3 regions of the Rhizobium centroccidentale genome follow, and region 3 is predicted to be linked to each of the others. Evidence: riboswitches for the same ligand, from Rfam matches in the RefSeq annotation. Region 3 holds a riboswitch; each other region holds the start of a gene.
The links. Region 3 has a riboswitch for cobalamin ahead of PH562_RS03610 (DUF1636 family protein). Riboswitches for the same ligand answer to the same signal wherever they lie in the genome.
Positions count from the first base shown of each region.

Region 1: linked by a shared signal. The riboswitch ahead of nrdH (glutaredoxin-like protein NrdH) and the one ahead of PH562_RS03610 (DUF1636 family protein) in region 3 are both predicted to bind cobalamin.
Region 2: linked by a shared signal. The riboswitch ahead of PH562_RS24515 (aromatic ring-hydroxylating oxygenase subunit alpha) and the one ahead of PH562_RS03610 (DUF1636 family protein) in region 3 are both predicted to bind cobalamin.

Region 1 covers NZ_JAQJCG010000009.1:159,022-164,851, forward strand. The annotation lists gene PH562_RS14475 (hypothetical protein) at 1-904, opposite strand, end outside; cobalamin riboswitch at 1,064-1,281, shown strand; gene nrdH (glutaredoxin-like protein NrdH) at 1,528-1,749, shown strand; gene nrdI (class Ib ribonucleoside-diphosphate reductase assembly flavoprotein NrdI) at 1,761-2,156, shown strand; gene nrdE (class 1b ribonucleoside-diphosphate reductase subunit alpha) at 2,165-4,354, shown strand; gene nrdF (class 1b ribonucleoside-diphosphate reductase subunit beta) at 4,375-5,349, shown strand; gene PH562_RS14500 (HU family DNA-binding protein) at 5,512-5,790, opposite strand.
Region 2 covers NZ_JAQJCG010000022.1:85,897-91,726, reverse strand. The annotation lists gene PH562_RS24525 (L-threonylcarbamoyladenylate synthase) at 1-522, opposite strand, end outside; gene PH562_RS24520 (DUF6656 family protein) at 582-1,199, opposite strand; cobalamin riboswitch at 1,547-1,750, shown strand; gene PH562_RS24515 (aromatic ring-hydroxylating oxygenase subunit alpha) at 1,847-3,091, shown strand; gene PH562_RS24510 (FAD-binding oxidoreductase) at 3,094-4,182, shown strand; gene PH562_RS24505 (glycoside hydrolase family 25 protein) at 4,210-5,220, opposite strand; gene PH562_RS24500 (BA14K family protein) at 5,468-5,830, shown strand, end outside.
Region 3 covers NZ_JAQJCG010000002.1:355,657-361,486, forward strand. The annotation lists gene PH562_RS03600 (SfnB family sulfur acquisition oxidoreductase) at 1-389, opposite strand, end outside; gene PH562_RS03605 (FAD/NAD(P)-binding protein) at 1,103-2,518, shown strand; cobalamin riboswitch at 2,715-2,931, shown strand; gene PH562_RS03610 (DUF1636 family protein) at 3,040-3,453, shown strand; gene PH562_RS03615 (ABC transporter ATP-binding protein) at 3,464-4,243, shown strand; gene PH562_RS03620 (ABC transporter substrate-binding protein) at 4,264-5,223, shown strand; gene PH562_RS03625 (FecCD family ABC transporter permease) at 5,286-5,830, shown strand, end outside.

The DNA of each region.
Region 1 (5,830 bases), on a different contig from region 3:
CGATCAGCTTGTAGGGTTGGTCAGAATTGTCCGGATCGATCAATACGACGTTCTGCTCACCATAATTGCCGAGGAAGAATTGCATGGACATGCCGCCGAGCAATGTCGAGACCTTGCCCTTTGGCAAGGAAGAGCCATAGGCGAGCATCTCCACCTTTGGGCCGTCGATACCGCCGGGGCGAGCGATCAGGACACCTTCCTCGCAGCCGAAGGCAATCAGCCGGGCGGAAGTCGCTTCCCCATGAAGCCCTGTGCAGCGCTTGATATCACCAACCTGCTCTCCCGTTCGGTCCAACACGCGCAAGCCGAGGCGCGGCGGCAACTCGCCTTCCTTCACGGAAGCCTCCATGTTCGGCACCGACACGAGAAGATGGTCGCCCATCGGAACGGCAACGCCGTGGTGGGCGGCGATGGTCTGGAATGAACGAATATCGGGTTTGCCTTCGGCAAGGCCATTTTCGGACAGGAGATCGAACTTGTCGTCGCGGTCGTAGAAGATTGCGACATTGTTGCCGTGCGTCACCACGTGCCCAGGCTTTTCGCCCTTGATCGATGTCCGGAGCAGTTTCGGATCGGAAAGTTCGATGTCGCGATGTTCGCCGTGGTCGGAGAGGGATATGCCGGTCGCAATCGCGTGGACCACATTCTTTTCGCCTTGCACGGCAAATATGGTGCGGCCGGATTGACTGAGAGACAGGGAGGCATAGCCGTGAAGATCGAACCGGCCGATTTCCTTGCCACTTGAGGCATCGATCGCGCGGACGATCGGCAGGCTGTGATCGGCGACGAATAGTCGCCAGCTTTCCGTCTCCTTTTCGTCGTCGGCAAACGACGGGAAGGGAAGCAGCAAGGCGCAAGCCAAGGATGAGGCTGCAAGGAGGATACCAGAGCTTGTGTTCGGCATGAAGGGTCCTTTATGTAATAACATTACAGATGCAGCGTAATGAAGTAACGCTGCATCTGTCCAGCCCCTGTGCACGCGTCAGGCGAGATTGTCGGAATTCATCAACATCGAAATTGGCTTGAGGCCATCGAAGCAGTTGACGCAATTTTAACTGAAGATACTATATATAGTGTTCGAGGTTCTTCTGATTCGCAAGAATTGGAGGCTAAGACGGGAATCTGGTCGGCGAACATGATGATCGCTAAGCCGGAGCTGCCCCCGCAACTGTGAGCGGTGAGCATTCGTTCAATGACGTCACTGAGACCGTGTGTCTTGGGAAGGCAAGACGAATGTTATGACCCGCGAGCCAGGAGACCTGCCTTGAGCATTGACGTCCACGGGCGGGGTGTCCGGCTGGCGAGCGATGGTCCATGCGGCATAATGGCCGCCCTCGCTTCCTCGAAGATCCCGCTGATAACTTCGGGGTGAAGTCCATGTTCCTGAGTATCTATAGTCGCCCGCGCGAGTGACGGCCGCTTAAATGCGTCCGGCCGCCGGCTAGGTTTGCTCCACTTTTCACCCGCCGAGCGGGCATCATCCGATGCCCGAGCGATTTTCCGTGCCCATCCATACGAGGATATCTCATGAGCATCACCGTCTACAGCAAGCCCGCCTGCGTCCAGTGCACAGCCACGACCCGCGCGCTTGATCGCCAAGGCATCGACTACACCATCGTCGACGTATCGACCGATGCCGCCGCCTATGAGCTGGTGCAGGGTCTCGGCTATCGCCAGGTTCCGGTTGTCGTCGCCGGGGAGTTGCATTGGGCCGGCTTCCGTCCCGACATGATCAGCGCTCTCGCTTAAGGAGCCGGGCGGTGGGCGAGATCGTCTATTTCTCCAGCCGGTCGGAAAATACCCATCGCTTCGTTACGAAGCTCGCATTGCCGGCTGCTCGTATCCCGCTTGCCGCGGGAGACGAATTTCGAACGACCTCGCTCTATGTCCTGATCGTCCCGACCTATTGCGGCGACGGTGGCAAAGGGGCCGTGCCCAAGCAGGTGATCCGCTTCCTCAACGATGCGGGCAACCGTTCGAACATCCGCGGGGTCATCGCCGCGGGCAACAGCAACTTCGGCGCGACCTACGGGATCGCCGGCGACATCATCTCTGCTAAATGCCAGGTGCCGTATCTCTATCGGTTCGAACTTCTGGGCACGGATGAGGATGTCGCCAATGTCAGACAGGGATTGGAACGATTTTGGATACGCTAAGCTCTTCTTTGTTGCGGGACGCGGGCGAAAAACCGCAGAGCACTTTTTCTGCTACCACGAATGATCGGCCAGCCAAGGCGGCGGAACCAGCATTGGATTATCACGCACTGAACGCCATGCTGAACCTCTATGATGAGCACGGAAAGATCCAGCTCGACAAGGATCGTATGGCGGCCAAGCAATACTTCCTCCAGCACGTCAATCAGAACACGGTCTTCTTCCATAACCTCAGGGAAAAGCTCGATTATCTGGTGAGGGAAGGCTACTACGAGCAGGAGGTTCTGGATCAGTATTCCTTCAATTTCGTGCGCGATCTCTTCGATCACGCCTATGCGAAGAAATTCCGTTTTCCGACCTTTCTCGGCGCCTTCAAATACTACACCAGCTACACGCTGAAGACCTTCGATGGAAAACGCTATCTCGAGCGTTATGAAGACCGCATCTGCATGGTCGCGCTGACGCTGGCGCAGGGCAGCGAGCAGATTGCGCGCGATCTGGTGGACGAGATTATCTCCGGCCGCTTCCAGCCGGCAACACCGACCTTCCTCAATGCCGGCAAGAAGCAGCGCGGAGAGCTGGTCTCCTGCTTCCTGCTGCGTGTCGAAGACAATATGGAATCGATCGGCCGCGCCATTAACTCGGCTCTGCAGCTTTCGAAACGCGGCGGAGGCGTGGCGCTATCGCTCACCAACATCCGTGAGGCCGGCGCACCCATCAAGCATATCGAGAACCAGTCGTCCGGCATCATTCCCGTCATGAAGCTGCTGGAAGACTCCTTCTCCTACGCCAACCAGCTTGGCGCGCGGCAAGGGGCGGGCGCCGTCTACCTGAACGCTCACCATCCCGACATCATGCGCTTCCTCGATACCAAACGCGAAAATGCCGACGAGAAGATTCGCATCAAGACACTGTCGCTCGGCGTGGTCATTCCGGACATTACTTTCGAGCTCGCGAAGAACAACGAGGATATGTACCTATTCTCGCCCTATGATGTGGAGCGCGTTTATGGCGTGCCATTTACCGAGATTTCGGTGACGGAGAAGTATCGCGAGATGGTGGCCGACAGCCGCATCCGCAAGAAGAAGATCAAGGCGCGCGAATTCTTCCAGGTGATCGCCGAAATCCAGTTCGAAAGCGGTTATCCCTACATCATGTTCGAGGACACGGTGAACCGCGCCAATCCGGTTGCCGGCCGCATCACCATGAGCAATCTCTGCTCGGAAATCCTGCAGGTCAGCGAAGCCAGCGAATACAACGACGACCTGTCCTACAAGCATATGGGCAAGGACATCTCCTGCAATCTCGGTTCTCTGAATATTGCTGCCGCGATGGACAGCCCGGATTTCGGCAAGACGATCGAGATGTCCATCCGGGCGCTGACGGCCGTCTCGGACATGAGCCATATCTCCTCCGTACCCTCGATCGAGAAGGGCAATGACGAAAGCCATGCGATCGGCCTCGGCCAGATGAACCTGCACGGCTATCTCGCCCGCGAGCGCATCTTCTACGGCTCGGAAGAAGGTGTCGATTTCACCAACATCTACTTCTACACGGTCACCTACCACGCTATTCGCGCCTCGAATCTGCTTGCGGTCGAGCGTGGCCAGAGCTTCAAGGGCTTCGAGAATTCGAAATACGCCTCCGGCGAATATTTCGATAAGTATACGGAGCAGGAATGGAAGCCCGCGACCGGGCGTGTCGCGGAAATCTTCGAGAAGGCCGGGATTGCCATTCCCACCCAGGAGGATTGGCTCGCCTTGAAGAAAGCCGTCATGGAGGGCGGGCTCTATAACCAGAACCTGCAGGCCGTGCCGCCGACGGGCTCGATCTCCTACATCAACCACTCGACCTCCTCGATCCATCCAATCGTCTCCAAGATCGAGATTCGCAAGGAAGGCAAGATCGGCCGCGTCTATTATCCGGCCGCCTTCATGACGAACGACAATCTCGACTATTACCAGGACGCCTACGAGATCGGGCCGGAAAAGATCATCGACACCTATGCTGCGGCCACCCAGCATGTCGACCAAGGCCTGTCGCTGACGCTGTTCTTCCGCGATACCGCGACAACGCGCGATATCAACAAGGCGCAGATCTACGCCTGGAAGAAGGGTATCAAGACTATCTATTACATCCGCCTTCGTCAGATGGCGCTCGAAGGCACGCAGGTTCAGGGCTGCGTTTCCTGCACGCTCTGAACGTTTGAGGGACGATGAAAATGAATATGCAATTCAAGCCGGCAAGCCGCGTTCGGGCCATCAACTGGAACCGCATCGAGGACGACAAGGACCTCGAGGTCTGGAACCGTCTGACCGGTAATTTCTGGCTGCCGGAGAAGGTGCCCTTGTCGAACGACATCCAATCCTGGGCGACACTCAAGCCTGAGGAGCAGCAGCTCACCATCCGCGTCTTCACCGGCCTGACGCTGCTCGACACGATCCAGAACGGTGTCGGTTCGGTCAAGCTGATGGCCGATGCCGCGACCCCGCATGAAGAGGCGGTGCTGTCGAACATTTCCTTCATGGAAGCCGTGCATGCACGTTCCTACTCGTCGATCTTCTCGACGCTCTGCCTGACGCCGGACGTGGACGACGCCTATCGCTGGTCTGAGGAGAACGAGTTTCTGCAGCGCAAGTCGCAGCTGATCATGGAGCAATATGCGTCCGGCGATCCGCTGAAGAAGAAGGTTGCCAGCGTTTTCCTCGAGAGCTTCCTGTTCTATTCCGGCTTCTACCTGCCCATGTTCTGGTCGAGCCGCGCCAAGCTCACCAACACCGCCGACATGATCCGTCTCATCATCCGTGATGAAGCCGTGCATGGCTATTACATCGGCTACAAGTTCCAGCGCGGGCAGGAGCGGCTTTCGGACGGGCAGCGCCAGGAAATCAAGGATTTCGCCTTCGATCTGCTGTTGGAGCTTTATGATAACGAGGCCAAATATACCGAAGCGCTCTATGACGGCGTCGGCCTGACCGAAGACGTCAAGAAGTTCCTGCACTACAACGCCAATAAGGCCCTGATGAATCTCGGCTATGAGGCGCTTTTTCCGGCCGAAGCCTGCAAGGTCAACCCGGCCATCCTTTCGGCGCTGTCGCCGAATGCGGATGAGAACCACGACTTTTTCTCCGGCTCCGGCTCGTCCTATGTCATCGGCAAGGCCGTTGCCACGGAGGATGAGGACTGGAATTTCTGAGGATCGAGCTTGGCGCAGCTCAAGCCGTTCGAGCCGTCGCCTTGGAAACGGTGCCCTGACGGCAGCCGTCGCTGAGCGGCGCTTATCTCCGCTTGGAAACACAAACGGCCGGCTCTAACAAATAGAGCCGGCCATTGATCCATCGGACCTTAACGATCCGGATTACTTGTTGAGCGCATCCTTCAGCGCCTTTGCCGGCGTGAAGGCGAGCTTCTTCGATGCGGCAACCTTGATGGTTGCGCCCGTGCCCGGATTGCGTGCTTCGCGCGCCGGCGTATCCTTGACTTTGAACTTGCCAAAGCCCGGGATCGAGGTTTCGGCGCCGGATGTTGCGGCTCCGGTAATGGCTGCAAAGACGGCTTCGACAATCGCCTTGCTCTGGACTTTGGTAAGCTTGTGGTCTGCAGCGATCTTGTCTGCGATTTCATTGGTGGTGGTCATGAGGCTTCCCCCGCATTGATGACGCTGGAATCATTTCCAT
Region 2 (5,830 bases), on a different contig from region 3:
CGAGGCCCCGGCGTCGAGGATGAGCGTGATCCGCTCTCCGAGATCGTCGTCCACATGATCGGCGCTGGTGGCGCTGATCTTGCCCGAGGTATTGGCGCTCGGCGCGGCAAGCGGCCGGTCGAAGGCGCGGATCAGGTCTCCGGCAAAGCCCCGCGGTACGCGGATACCGACCGTGTCGAGGCCGGCGGTCGCCAGCGGATGGATGCCGCTATCGGGCTTGAGCGGCAGCACCAGCGTCAGCGGTCCGGGCCAGAAGGCTTCCGCGAGCTTGCGCGAGATGGGGTCGAAGACCGCATAGCGCTCGGCCATCGCAAGATCGCTCATGTGGCAGATCAGCGGATTGAAGCGCGGCCGCCCCTTCGTCTCGTAGATCCGGGTAATCGCGGCAGGATTGGTGGCATCGGCGGCAAGGCCGTAGACCGTCTCCGTCGGCAGCCCGATCGGCAGGCCCTCGGCAAGGGTAGCCGTCGCGACCTCTATTGCCGTTTGCGGATGTTCGAGAATATCTATGTGTCGTGCCATGGCCTGCCTGCTTGCAGTTCAGGCCGTTTCTTATGCCCTTCGAGTTTTCGGATCAATCGTCAAAGCTGGCGAATGATGTCGCGAAGCTGCTCGTTGCGGGCGCCGAGCAGAAGAACGTTGCGGATGGCGATCTGCGGATCGTGGGTGTGGAACAGTACGCCGTTGCCGCGGACGTCGCGATTGATCGTCAGCTTCTTGTCTTCGGCTTGCCTGTCCGGATGGATGGCGACCGCGAAATACATCCGCGAATATTTGAGGCTGATATCCTCGAAGAAGTTCTCTTCGTGGCCGATCCGGGCAAAGAAGTTGGCTATGTAGAAGGCCCAGTTCACCTGCTCATATTGGGCGAATTGCGTCCGCGCGGCGGTGACATGGCAATAGCCGAGATGCGGCGTGTCCTTCAGCGTGTGATGAAAGATGAGCTTCGGGAAGCGGATGGACCTATGGAAATTGTTGAGCCGGTCGTGGGTCTTTTCGCCGGCGTCCCGGAGCTTCAGCGCCGTGCGTTCGGCCACCTGTTCATGGGTGAGGTATTCGCGCTCTTCTGCCAGCCAATGCGGCCTGTTGCGGTTGATGCGGCCGGTGCGCAGGAATTCGGTGTACCCCGTCGTTGATACCGGCTGCGCCGGTTCAGGCTCGGCGGGCTTCCCAGCGTCGAAATATCTGAGTTTGGCCATGCCGGATCTCGCTATAAACTCTTCGGCGACATGATGGACTACGGAGCTTGAGCCGAGCTTGACCGCGCCGGACCGAAGGCTCCCGATAGCGGCTCTGTCGGCGCTCTCAGCCGTGCAACTAGCCTCCCAATTATCGGCCGTTTGCAGACCTGTCGCAATCAGGATAAAGCGTCATTGGTGGAATGCACATACGATGCTCGGAGCGTCTCTGATGCAAGCGCCCAACCAATTGAATTTCCTCTCTATATTCTCGCGGCACGCAACCGTCCGGGCGTCCCGTTTCGACTGTCGTCAATTTCGGAGCCGATGTCGCATTGCAGCGCAGCGGCTGGCGGAGCCGAGAGCTATGATGCCATCAATCTCAAGGTGCCGTCTGCTAGGGAGACGGAGAATTGGGAAGCCGGTCAAAATCCGGCGCTGCCCCCGCAACGGTGGTGGAGTGAGGCATGGCGGATAAAGCCACTGGGTCGATCGACCTGGGAAGGTGCCATGGGGCTCTGGAAACAGGGCCGCTCCAGAGCCCGGAAACCAGCCTTGGGCACATAGGTTTACTGACCGCGGCGGGTGGTCGGGACATTGCTTTTGGCCGCTCCCAATCGGCCGCGCATGTCCTTTGCCCGCCTTCTGGTACTGCTAAGGATAGGCAAATGGACATCGGCAGCAAAGTTCTGCGGCAACTGAAGAACCACCGGACGGGTTTGAGCCTTGAGCAACCGTTCTACACCGATCCGGATTACTTCAAGCTCGATATGGAGACGATCTACTATCGCGACTGGCTGTTTATCGGCCATGATTGCGAAGTGCCGCGCGCGGGCAATTATTTCACCGTCCAGATCGGCGATTATCCCGTCGTGATCGTTCGCGGCCGCGATCAGGTCATCCGCGCCTTCCACAATAGCTGTCGCCATCGCGGCTCGCGTGTCTGCACCACCGAGCGCGGCTCGTCGGCAAAGCTCGTCTGCCCCTATCACCAGTGGACCTACGAGCTCGACGGCTCGCTGCTCTTCGCCCGCCAGATGGCGGAGGATTTCGACAAGAGCCAGTATTCGCTAAAGCCGGTTCACTGCGAAAGCGTCGGCGGCTACATCTTCATCTGCCTCGCGCAGAACGCCCCCGATTTCGCACCGGTTCGCGCCACGATCGAACCCTACATGGCGCCGCACCGCATCAGCGAAGCCAAGGTCGCCTTCCAGAGCACCATCATCGAGAAGGGCAACTGGAAGCTCGTCTGGGAAAACAACCGCGAGTGCTATCATTGCGCGGCCAATCACCCCGAACTCTGCCGCACCTTCCCGGAAGCTCCGACCGTGACCGGCGTGCAGGGCGCGATGAGCGACCCCGTCATCACCGAGCACTGGGCACGCTGCGAAGCCGCCGGCCTGCCGAGCGAATTCAAGATCTCGCCGGATGGGCAGTTCCGCACGGCCCGCATGCCGCTGATCGAAGGTGCCGAGAGCTACACCATGTCCGGCCAGAATGCCGTCAGGCGGCCGCTCTCGCCCGATGTGACGATCAACGGCATCGGCACCATGCTGCTGTTCCACTATCCGACGACGTGGAACCACATGCTCGGCGACCACGCGATCTCCTTCCGCGTCCTGCCGATCAGCGCCGAGGAAACTGCCGTGACCACGAAGTGGCTCGTCCATAAGGATGCCGTCGAAGGTGTCGACTATAATCTGGAAGAGCTGACCCACGTCTGGACCGAAACCAACGATCAGGACCGCCGCATCGTCGAGGAAAATGCCTTCGGCATCCGCTCGCCGGCCTATGAGCCCGGTCCCTATTCGGAGATCCACGAAGGCGGCGTCATGCAGTTCGTCGAATGGTACACGACATTCATGATCAACCGGCTGCAGGGCGATCAGGCCAAGCTGTCGGCGGTTGCCTGAGCATGAACATGACCGTCTCCCTTCCGCATCGCCACCTCGACCAGATGCAGCCCTGGAATGATAGGCAGCATGTGCTCGAATGCCTCTCGGCAACGCCCGAAGCGCCTGACGTGATGACCTTCACCTTCGGGTCCGACAAGGATAACTGGTTCCGTTATCTGCCGGGCCAGTTCGTGACGCTGGAGCTGCCGACGGCTCCGGAGCCGGTCATGCGCACCTATACGCTGTCGTCCACGCCGTCGCGGCCCTTCTCGGTCGCGGTGACGGTGAAGGCGCAAAAGGACAGCATCGGCACGCGCTGGATGTTCGAGAACCTGAAGCCGGGCATGCGCATCAAGGCTTTCGGCCCGCTCGGCGATTTCAGCCATGTCCGTCATCCCGGCGAGAAATATCTTTTCGTCTCGGCCGGCTCCGGCATCACGCCGATGATGTCGATGACGCGCTACATGTCCGATATCGCACCGCTGTCTGATATCACCTTCGTCAACTGCTCGCGCAGCCCGGCCGACATCATCTTTCGTTCCGAGCTCGAATATCTCGCGCGCTTCATGCCGAACCTCAATCTCGGTTTCATCGTCGAAGGTTGCGGCCGAACAGACCTCTGGTCCGGGTTGAAGGGTCGTATCGACAAGGCGAAGATCGGCCTGCTGGCGCCCGATTTCATGGACCGGACCATCTTCTGCTGCGGCCCGGAAGTCTTCATGGACGCCGTGCGCTCGATGCTCGAAGCGCATGGTTTCGACATGTCGCGCTATCATCAGGAAAGCTTCCAGCCGGCCAATGCGGCGACACCGCTTGCGGAAGTCTCCGACGATGCATCGGGCGAGGCGGCGACCACGATCCGCTTCACCATGGCGGGCAAGGATGTCGTCTGCGCGGCGGGCCAGACCGTGCTTCAGGCGGCGCGCGGCGCCGGCGTGCGCATCGGTGCCGCCTGCGAATCCGGCCTCTGCGGGACATGCCGGGTCATGAAGCTCTCGGGCGAAGTCGAGATGAGCCATAATGGCGGCATCCTCGATGACGAGATCGACGAGGGCTATATCCTCGCCTGCTGTTCGCGTCCGAAGACGGATGTGCAGATCGAGGCCTAGCATCGATCTAAGGGCGGTCGTACCGGCCTAGAAATCCTGATAGTTCAGTTCGTTGATCTCGACCGGCTTGGTTTGCGGGGTTGACGCGGTGACGACCGGGTCGATCTCGGTCATGAGCGAAACGAGCATCTGCCGCGGTCCGCTGCACATCTGTGCAAGCGCGATCGTCAGGTCCGGCGCGGGCAGGGGTTTGGCCGGCAGGAGATCGCCCTGCGGCCAGATCCTCGCGAGCTGAACCTTCGTCATCGGCACGACATTGACGTCGATATCGGTGAGCGTCCCCGGCACCCGATAGGGGCAGCTTTTCTCCGAGCAATTGTCCGACGAAGCGAACTGCCAGATGGCATAATTGTCCCAGTTGCCGAGTGGGAAAGTGCCTTTGACATCAGGCTTGTAGCGCGCATACCACAAGGGCAGCCGCGACAGCAGCGGATAGGTACCCCGGTGATCGGCGATGTAGCGCGCCATATTGTGATTGACATAGAGAATGGGGTAGCGCCCGGTCTTGACCTTGATGTGGGCGACATAGATCTGCGCATCGTCGAGTGACATGAACTGCGTCGTGTCCATGCCGTCGATATCGAGCACCATCAGCTCATCCGGCTGTGGATCGGCATAATCGAGAAAATGATTGGCCTGGTCGATCGGATTGCCGGGCCGCCCCAGATGATAGGCGCCCCATAACAGACCATTCGCCTTTGCCAGCATGCGGCGCGTTTGAAAGAGCTCACGGCTGACTGCGTACTTACGCCACATCGTCCTGCAATGGGCCACCGTATCGCCGCCGTGATCGCCGGTGCAGCTGAAGCTTTCGGGCAATCCGTCGGAGGCCTTGGAGATGAAGCCGGCTATCCGTTTGTCCTGCAGAAACGCGTTCCAGTCGATGGTGTTCAGCTCGTAAGCATCGACAATCAGGGCGTTTTTCGGATCGCCCCAGGGCGGGCTTTCGCCGGCCGAAGGCTTGGAGACCGGCCCCATCAGTGCCAGGATCGTCAGCAAGCCGTAAATGAGGAGGTTACTCTTTCGGTATCCTTTCATGAAATAATAGTAAGGATTGCTGGTTAATCTTGGGTTAAGAAAGCAATCACTATAAATTCATCGTGGAGCCCCTCGTAACTCCTTAAGTCGGTAGGGATTTGAGGAACTAAATAACGCGCTGCCGCGTTCTTTGTCGTCTATTCGGATATGCGACGAAGCAGGCAGCGAAACCTTGCTCGGGAAGCATTCCCGACATGAAACGCCTACAGACTTGAGTGCCAAGTCGAACCAGGGAATGGAGATGAAAATGCTTGGTTTCCGTGCAAAAATCGCGACAGTCGCCGTAACGGCTGCCGTCGCCCTGACGAGCTTCACACCGTCTTTCGCCATGCAGATGCCCGCCGCGCCGATCGTAAAGCAGTCCGCGCCCGCCCAGGCCGCGCCTGGCAATGTCGAACAGGTCCAATGGCGTCACGGCGGCTATTATCGCCGTGGCTGGTATGGAGGCTATCGCGGCTATCCGGGCTATCGTCGCGGTTATCGCTATTATGACGGCTATTGGTTCCCGCTGGCAGCGTTCGGCGCCGGTGCTCTCGTGGGCGGCGCGATCGCCAGCCAGCCGCGCTATTACGCGCCGGCTCCGGCTCCGAGTGCCGGCATCAATCCACGC
Region 3 (5,830 bases):
AAACGATCGCCGGTAATGGCACGCTCGAAAAGGGATGCCCGCTGGTCCTCGCCGCCCGCAATTCTCACCGCTTCCAGCACATGAAAATGCGTTTGCAGTATCTGTGCTATGGAAGGATCGGCCTCGGCGAGGGTGGCAACGACCTCGGCGAGAACGCTGTTCGAAATATCGATGCCGCCATGTTCCGACGGAACGGAAATCCCGAGCAGGCCTGACTGCGATAGGGCCTCGAGCTCGTCATAGGGCAGAATGCGGTTGATATCCCGATCGCTTGCATGCTGAGCGAAGGCGGCCGCGAGCGAACGCGCGATGTCGAGCGCTTCCTCTTCGCTTTGGATGCGATGGGCAGGCGGTCTGACGCGTTCGTGCAACTGCGAAACAGTCCCCATTCACCACTCCTCGGCCAGCGCCAAGTCGGTTTCTCAGGCGCAGCAAATCGCTGCGATCTTAATTTCGATAGATGGAGTGTACAACGGATTTTCCTGGTGCATTCATATCGCGCCCTCGGACACGATAGGCGTCGACCACGAAAATTGTAAGCGCGCGGCCCGATATAATACGTTGAGGATAGAGGTTGCGAGCCCTCTTTCCTGCGGCCAACGAATAGCGAAAGCTGCTTCATAAGCTGATCTTAGAGCTTGGAATTGCTTTCCTTTTTTGCCCGTCGACGTGAGTGCAGGATACGAAGGGAGTGTCCGGCCGTCGGCCGTTTTCCGTGCCGCAGCTTGGTCGACCCTATTCCGACCGGACAAGAAAGCACTTGCTAGCAGCGCGTTTTCGCGCTTTCATATACGACTAAATAAGTAGACAATAGCAATAATTCTGCTGCCCGATGGCTTTTGACGAAGTAATCATATGGCGGCCGATTGCAGGCATCTGGTGTTGGATCGGAGTTGGACCTGCCTGTCGCATCTTTCATTTTGGAAGGGTCCTGATTGAAGAAGCGCGACGCGTATTGAGAACGGAAGCGGCTTTCGTGCGTTCTGTCGGCCGCGGTTCCAAGGTTGCCGAGTTCCGGATATCGGCGTCTGTGTTTCCGGACCTGTGAAGTGAGCAAGCCCAAGAAAGGCATGATCGACCACCTCTTGCCCCAGGAGTTGATATGACGGTTCAGGGATTCTTTTCCGCCAGGACGAACGCGACGGCGCAGCCTTATGCGATGCCGCGCATTGCCGTGATTGGGCGCGGTTTTTCCGGCATGATGATGGCGATCGCCCTGATGAAGACGGTGCGCTTTCCCTTCCATCTGCAGCTTTTCGATCCCAATTCCAGCGTCAGCGGCGGTCAGGCGCTCGCCTCCGGACATAGCAGCGAAATTCTCAACAGCCGTGTTCGCGATCTTTCCGTTTCCGCCGGCGATCCCGACGATTTCAATCAATGGCTTTGCGGCAATGCGCCTTTCCGCAGCGCCGTGCCCGCCGCCATACCCGGTTTTTTGCAGATCTTCGTGCCGAAGAGCATTTTCAGCGACTACGTCTATCAGCGCTTTTCGGAAGCCTTCTCGTCACGGCGGGATGTGGCGGTGCAGGTCAGCAGTGAGACGGTCTTCGGGCTTCGGCGCGTTCGTGGCGGCCGTTTCGCAGTGGAAAGCGATGGCGCCGCCAATGCGCCTTTCGACATGGTGGTGCTGGCGACAGGCTATGGCATTAGCGATCACGAATTCCAGGCCAGCGATCTCGTGACCGTGCCGACCACGGTGCGCGCGCGCCGTCTCGTGTCGCGACCGCATACGATCCTGCTCGGAAGCGGCCTGCGCGTTGTCGATCGGCTGCTGCAGATGCGTGAGAGCGGCTATACGGGGCAGATCACTATCGTTTCGCGGCGAGGCTTTCTGCCGCAGAGCCACACGCGCAATAATGCCGATCCGGTTTTCCCTGCCGACGAGATGCCCGGCAAGCTCAGCGAGATCGTCCGCTTCGTCCGCAAGGCTTGCGGCGAGGCGGAGGCGAACGGCCAGAGCTGGCAATCCGTCATGAACGGCTTGCGCAAGCATGCGCGCTCGCTTTGGCGATCCCTGCCGGCAGGGCAGAAGCAGCAGTTCAATCGCCATTTGCGGGCGCTTTATGACAGCCATCGCAATCGGCTGCCCGAAGCGCTGCATGTGCGCCTCAATCAGGAGCTTGCCGAGGGTAATACACTGCTGCGGCGCGGTCATTTTATCCGCCGCACGCCGACCGGGCTGGTTTTGAAGCCGGCTGGCCGGCAGGAGACCGAGCAGCTCTACGCCGACGACGTAATCGACTGTCGGTGCCAGGCGCCCGACCTGAACGCACCCTTGCTGCGTAGCCTCATCGATGCCGGCCTTGCGGTGCCTGACGAGCTTGGCCTCGGTCTCGCCGTGGAGGCGACAGGCTCGCTCGAGGTCAACGGGCGCACGACGGAGGGGCTTTTTGCGATTGGTCCCTTGGGACTTGGAAGTCTCCCCGACATCGATCTGGTGCCTGAGATCGTGACGCAGGCCTATGCGGCGGCAGAGAGTGTCGCGGAGCGTTTCCATCCTCAATGCAAGGCGGTCTGACAGCTCTGCGGCTTCTTCCATTTTGGATCGTGTTTGCGGTGCCTTCGCATGTGCATATCGCAGTTTCAGCCGCGAGCGGAGATAGTGGCTTGCTATCTGTTATGTAATAACGTAACAGATTGTTGTCGCTTAAGCCGAAGCTCCAGGACAAATGAAAGTGCATATGACATCGCCGTTGCCCGCATCCGCTTTCTGTGACATGAATACCGCCGATGGTGCTGCTTTCGGATCGATCCTGATAGCGGCTGAAAAGGGAACACGGTGCGGATTACCCATCAGGGGCCAAGACCGTGGCTGCCCCCGCAACTGTAAGCGGAGAGCGCGTTCGCAATATGCCACTGGCGTTAAGCCGGGAAGGCGCGAACGAGTTGTGACCCGCGAGCCAGGAGACCTGCCATCGACGATATCAACCGCAACGGACGGGGTGTTCCGATGGAAAATCAGTGGTTGGGCGAGGGCGCCGCTGCGTCCGCTGGCCCTATCTTGACTGTGCCTCCGGCGAAATCTCCGGGAGGCATCTCATGGATAATACAAAAGAGGCGACGCACCGGATCACCGTGTGCACCAACTGCCGTTATGTCGGCAAACCATGCCGGCCGGGCCTCGAGCTCCTGAAGCATTTGCAGATGGCGATCTCCCAGGCTGGCGCTGCACTTGCGGATGATTTCTGCCTGGAAGGCAGTGTCTGCATGGCGGGTTGCGAACGGCCGTGCACGGTCGCTTTCCAGGCCAAGGCAAAGGCGACGTACCTCTTCGGTGACATAGAGGATGCGAAAGATATAGGTGCCCTCATCTCCTTCGCGAAGCTTTATCGGGATCGCCCCGATGGGCTGAGCCGCGAAAGCGAACGCCCGCGAGCGCTGGCAGGCAAGACCCTTGCGCGCATTCCCGCCGCCATCGTTTCAGCCGAACGCCAGCTGGTCGTGTTGCAATAGGAGCCGGGTCATGTCCGAACGAAGCGCACGACTGGAAGCAGACGGCATCAGCTGGGGTGCCCAGAAGGGAATGCCGATCATTAGCGGTATTACGCTGTCCGTCGAGGCTGGCGCCCGGCTTGCAATCATCGGTCCGAACGGAGCCGGTAAGTCGACCTTGCTACGCTGCCTCTATCGCTGCCTCAAGCCGCAGCGGGGCAGGGTGCATCTCGACGGCGTGGATCTATGGTCCATCGGTCCGCGGGAGGTGGCGCAGCGGATCGCCGTCGTGCCGCAGGAGACGCCAGGCGATTTTCCTTTCAGTGTGCGGGATGTGGTGTTGATGGGGCGTATTCCGCATCGCAAGGGCATGGCGCGCTGGAGTGATCGCGATCACGACGTCACCGCCGCAGCCCTTGCGCGGCTGGAGTTGGAAGCTTTGGCACCGCGGCAATTCGCGTCGCTGTCCGGCGGCGAGAAGCAACGGGCGCTGATCGCCCGTGCCTTGGCGCAGGAGCCGGAGCTCATCATCCTCGACGAGCCGACCAATCACCTCGATATCCGACACCAGCTCGAGATTCTTGAGCTACTCAAGGGACTCGGCCCGACGATCATCACCACACTGCACGATATCAATCTCGCCGCTGATTTTGCGACGCAGATCGCCGTCATGGATTGCGGGCGGCTCACGGGCCACGGCGAACCTGCCGAAGTCCTGACTGTGGAGCACGTCTCGAGCGCTTTCAGGGTCGGCACGCGGCTGCATCACACCGACGGCGGCCCGCAACGATTTTCCTTTTCCCTTCGATAATACGATCATTGGAGTTATTCATGTTTTCTCGCATATCCCTACCTGCCGCGGCCTTGCTTATCGGAAGCCTGTTTGGGGGAACGACATTCGCCAAGCCCGTCACCGTGCGCAGCTGCAATCGCGATGTAACCTTCGACAAAGCGCCGGAGCGGGCCGTTTCCAACGATGTCAACCTGACCGAGATGATGCTGGCGCTGAAGCTGCAGGACCGCATGGTCGGCTATACCGGCATTTCCGGCTGGAAGACGCTGGATGAGAAGCTGCGTGGCGGCGTGAAGGAACTGCCGGAGCTGTCGCCGAAATATCCGAGCAAGGAGGTGCTGCTCGGTGCCAACGCGGATTTCTTTTTTGCCGGATGGAACTACGGCATGAAGGTCGGCGGCGAGGTAACTCCGGAAACGCTCGCCCCCTTTGGCATCAAGGTTTATGAGCTGACCGAATCCTGCATCTTCGTCATGCAGAAGAACAAGCCGACCATGGACGACATGTTCGTTGACCTCCTCAATCTCGGCAGGATCTTCCGTGTCGAGGACAGGGCGGAAGCGCTCGTCGCCGGTTATCGCAAGCAGCTTGCCGAGATCCAGGCGAGGATCGGTCATGTCGACAAGCCGACCAGCGTCTTCGTCTATGACTCCGGTGAGGAGAAGCCGTTCACATCGGGGCGCTACGGCATTCCAACCGCATTGATCGAGGCTGCCGGCGGCGTCAACGTGATGGACGACGTCCAGAAGAGCTGGACGGAGGTGTCCTGGGAGCCGGTCATCGAGAAGAACCCGGAAGTGATCGTCATCGTCGATTACGGCCAGGTGACTGCCGCCCAGAAGATCGCCTTCCTCAAGGGCAATCCGGCTGTCAAGAATATCGATGCCGTAAAGAATGACCGCTTCGTGGTTCTGCCCTATGTGCAGGCGACGCCGGGGCCGCGCAACATCGAGGCCATTGCCACGCTTGCCAAGGCCTTTCACCCGAGCGCCATGTAATCGTCTGCAATGTCGATCCGTCCAGTTCATCACGGGGCGGATCTCTTCCTCAAGATTTAAACATGCGCCTCAACCTCTCTATTCTCATCCCCTTGCTCGCGATCGGCTTTATCCTGTCGATCACCACCGGTGTGTCGCTCGGTTCGACATCCATTCCGTTCTCCACTGTCTGGTCGATCATCGGCAACAGACTGCATGCGGGTGCCTTTCCGGTTATCTGGTCCAGCGGGCAGGAAAGCATTGTCTGGGACGTCCGTTTCCCGCGCGTTGTTCTGGCGGCGCTCGTCGGGGCGGGGCTTGCCATCACCGGCGCCGTCCTGCAGGCGCTGACGCGAAATCCATTGGCGGACCCGCATCTCCTCGGCGTCTCCTCCGGGGCGGCATTCGGCGCTATTCTGGCGCTGTTGCATACCGGGCTGATCCTCGGCCTGTTGACGGTGCCGTTGTTCGCTTTTGCCGGCGCCTTACTCGCAACCGCGGCCGTCGGGCTGACGACGCGGCTGACGCGCTCGCAATCGGCCGATCGGCTCGTCCTGTCGGGCGTGGCGGTTGCCTTCGTGTTCACGGCACTTGGCAACCTCCTGATCTTTCTGGGCGATCCGAGAGC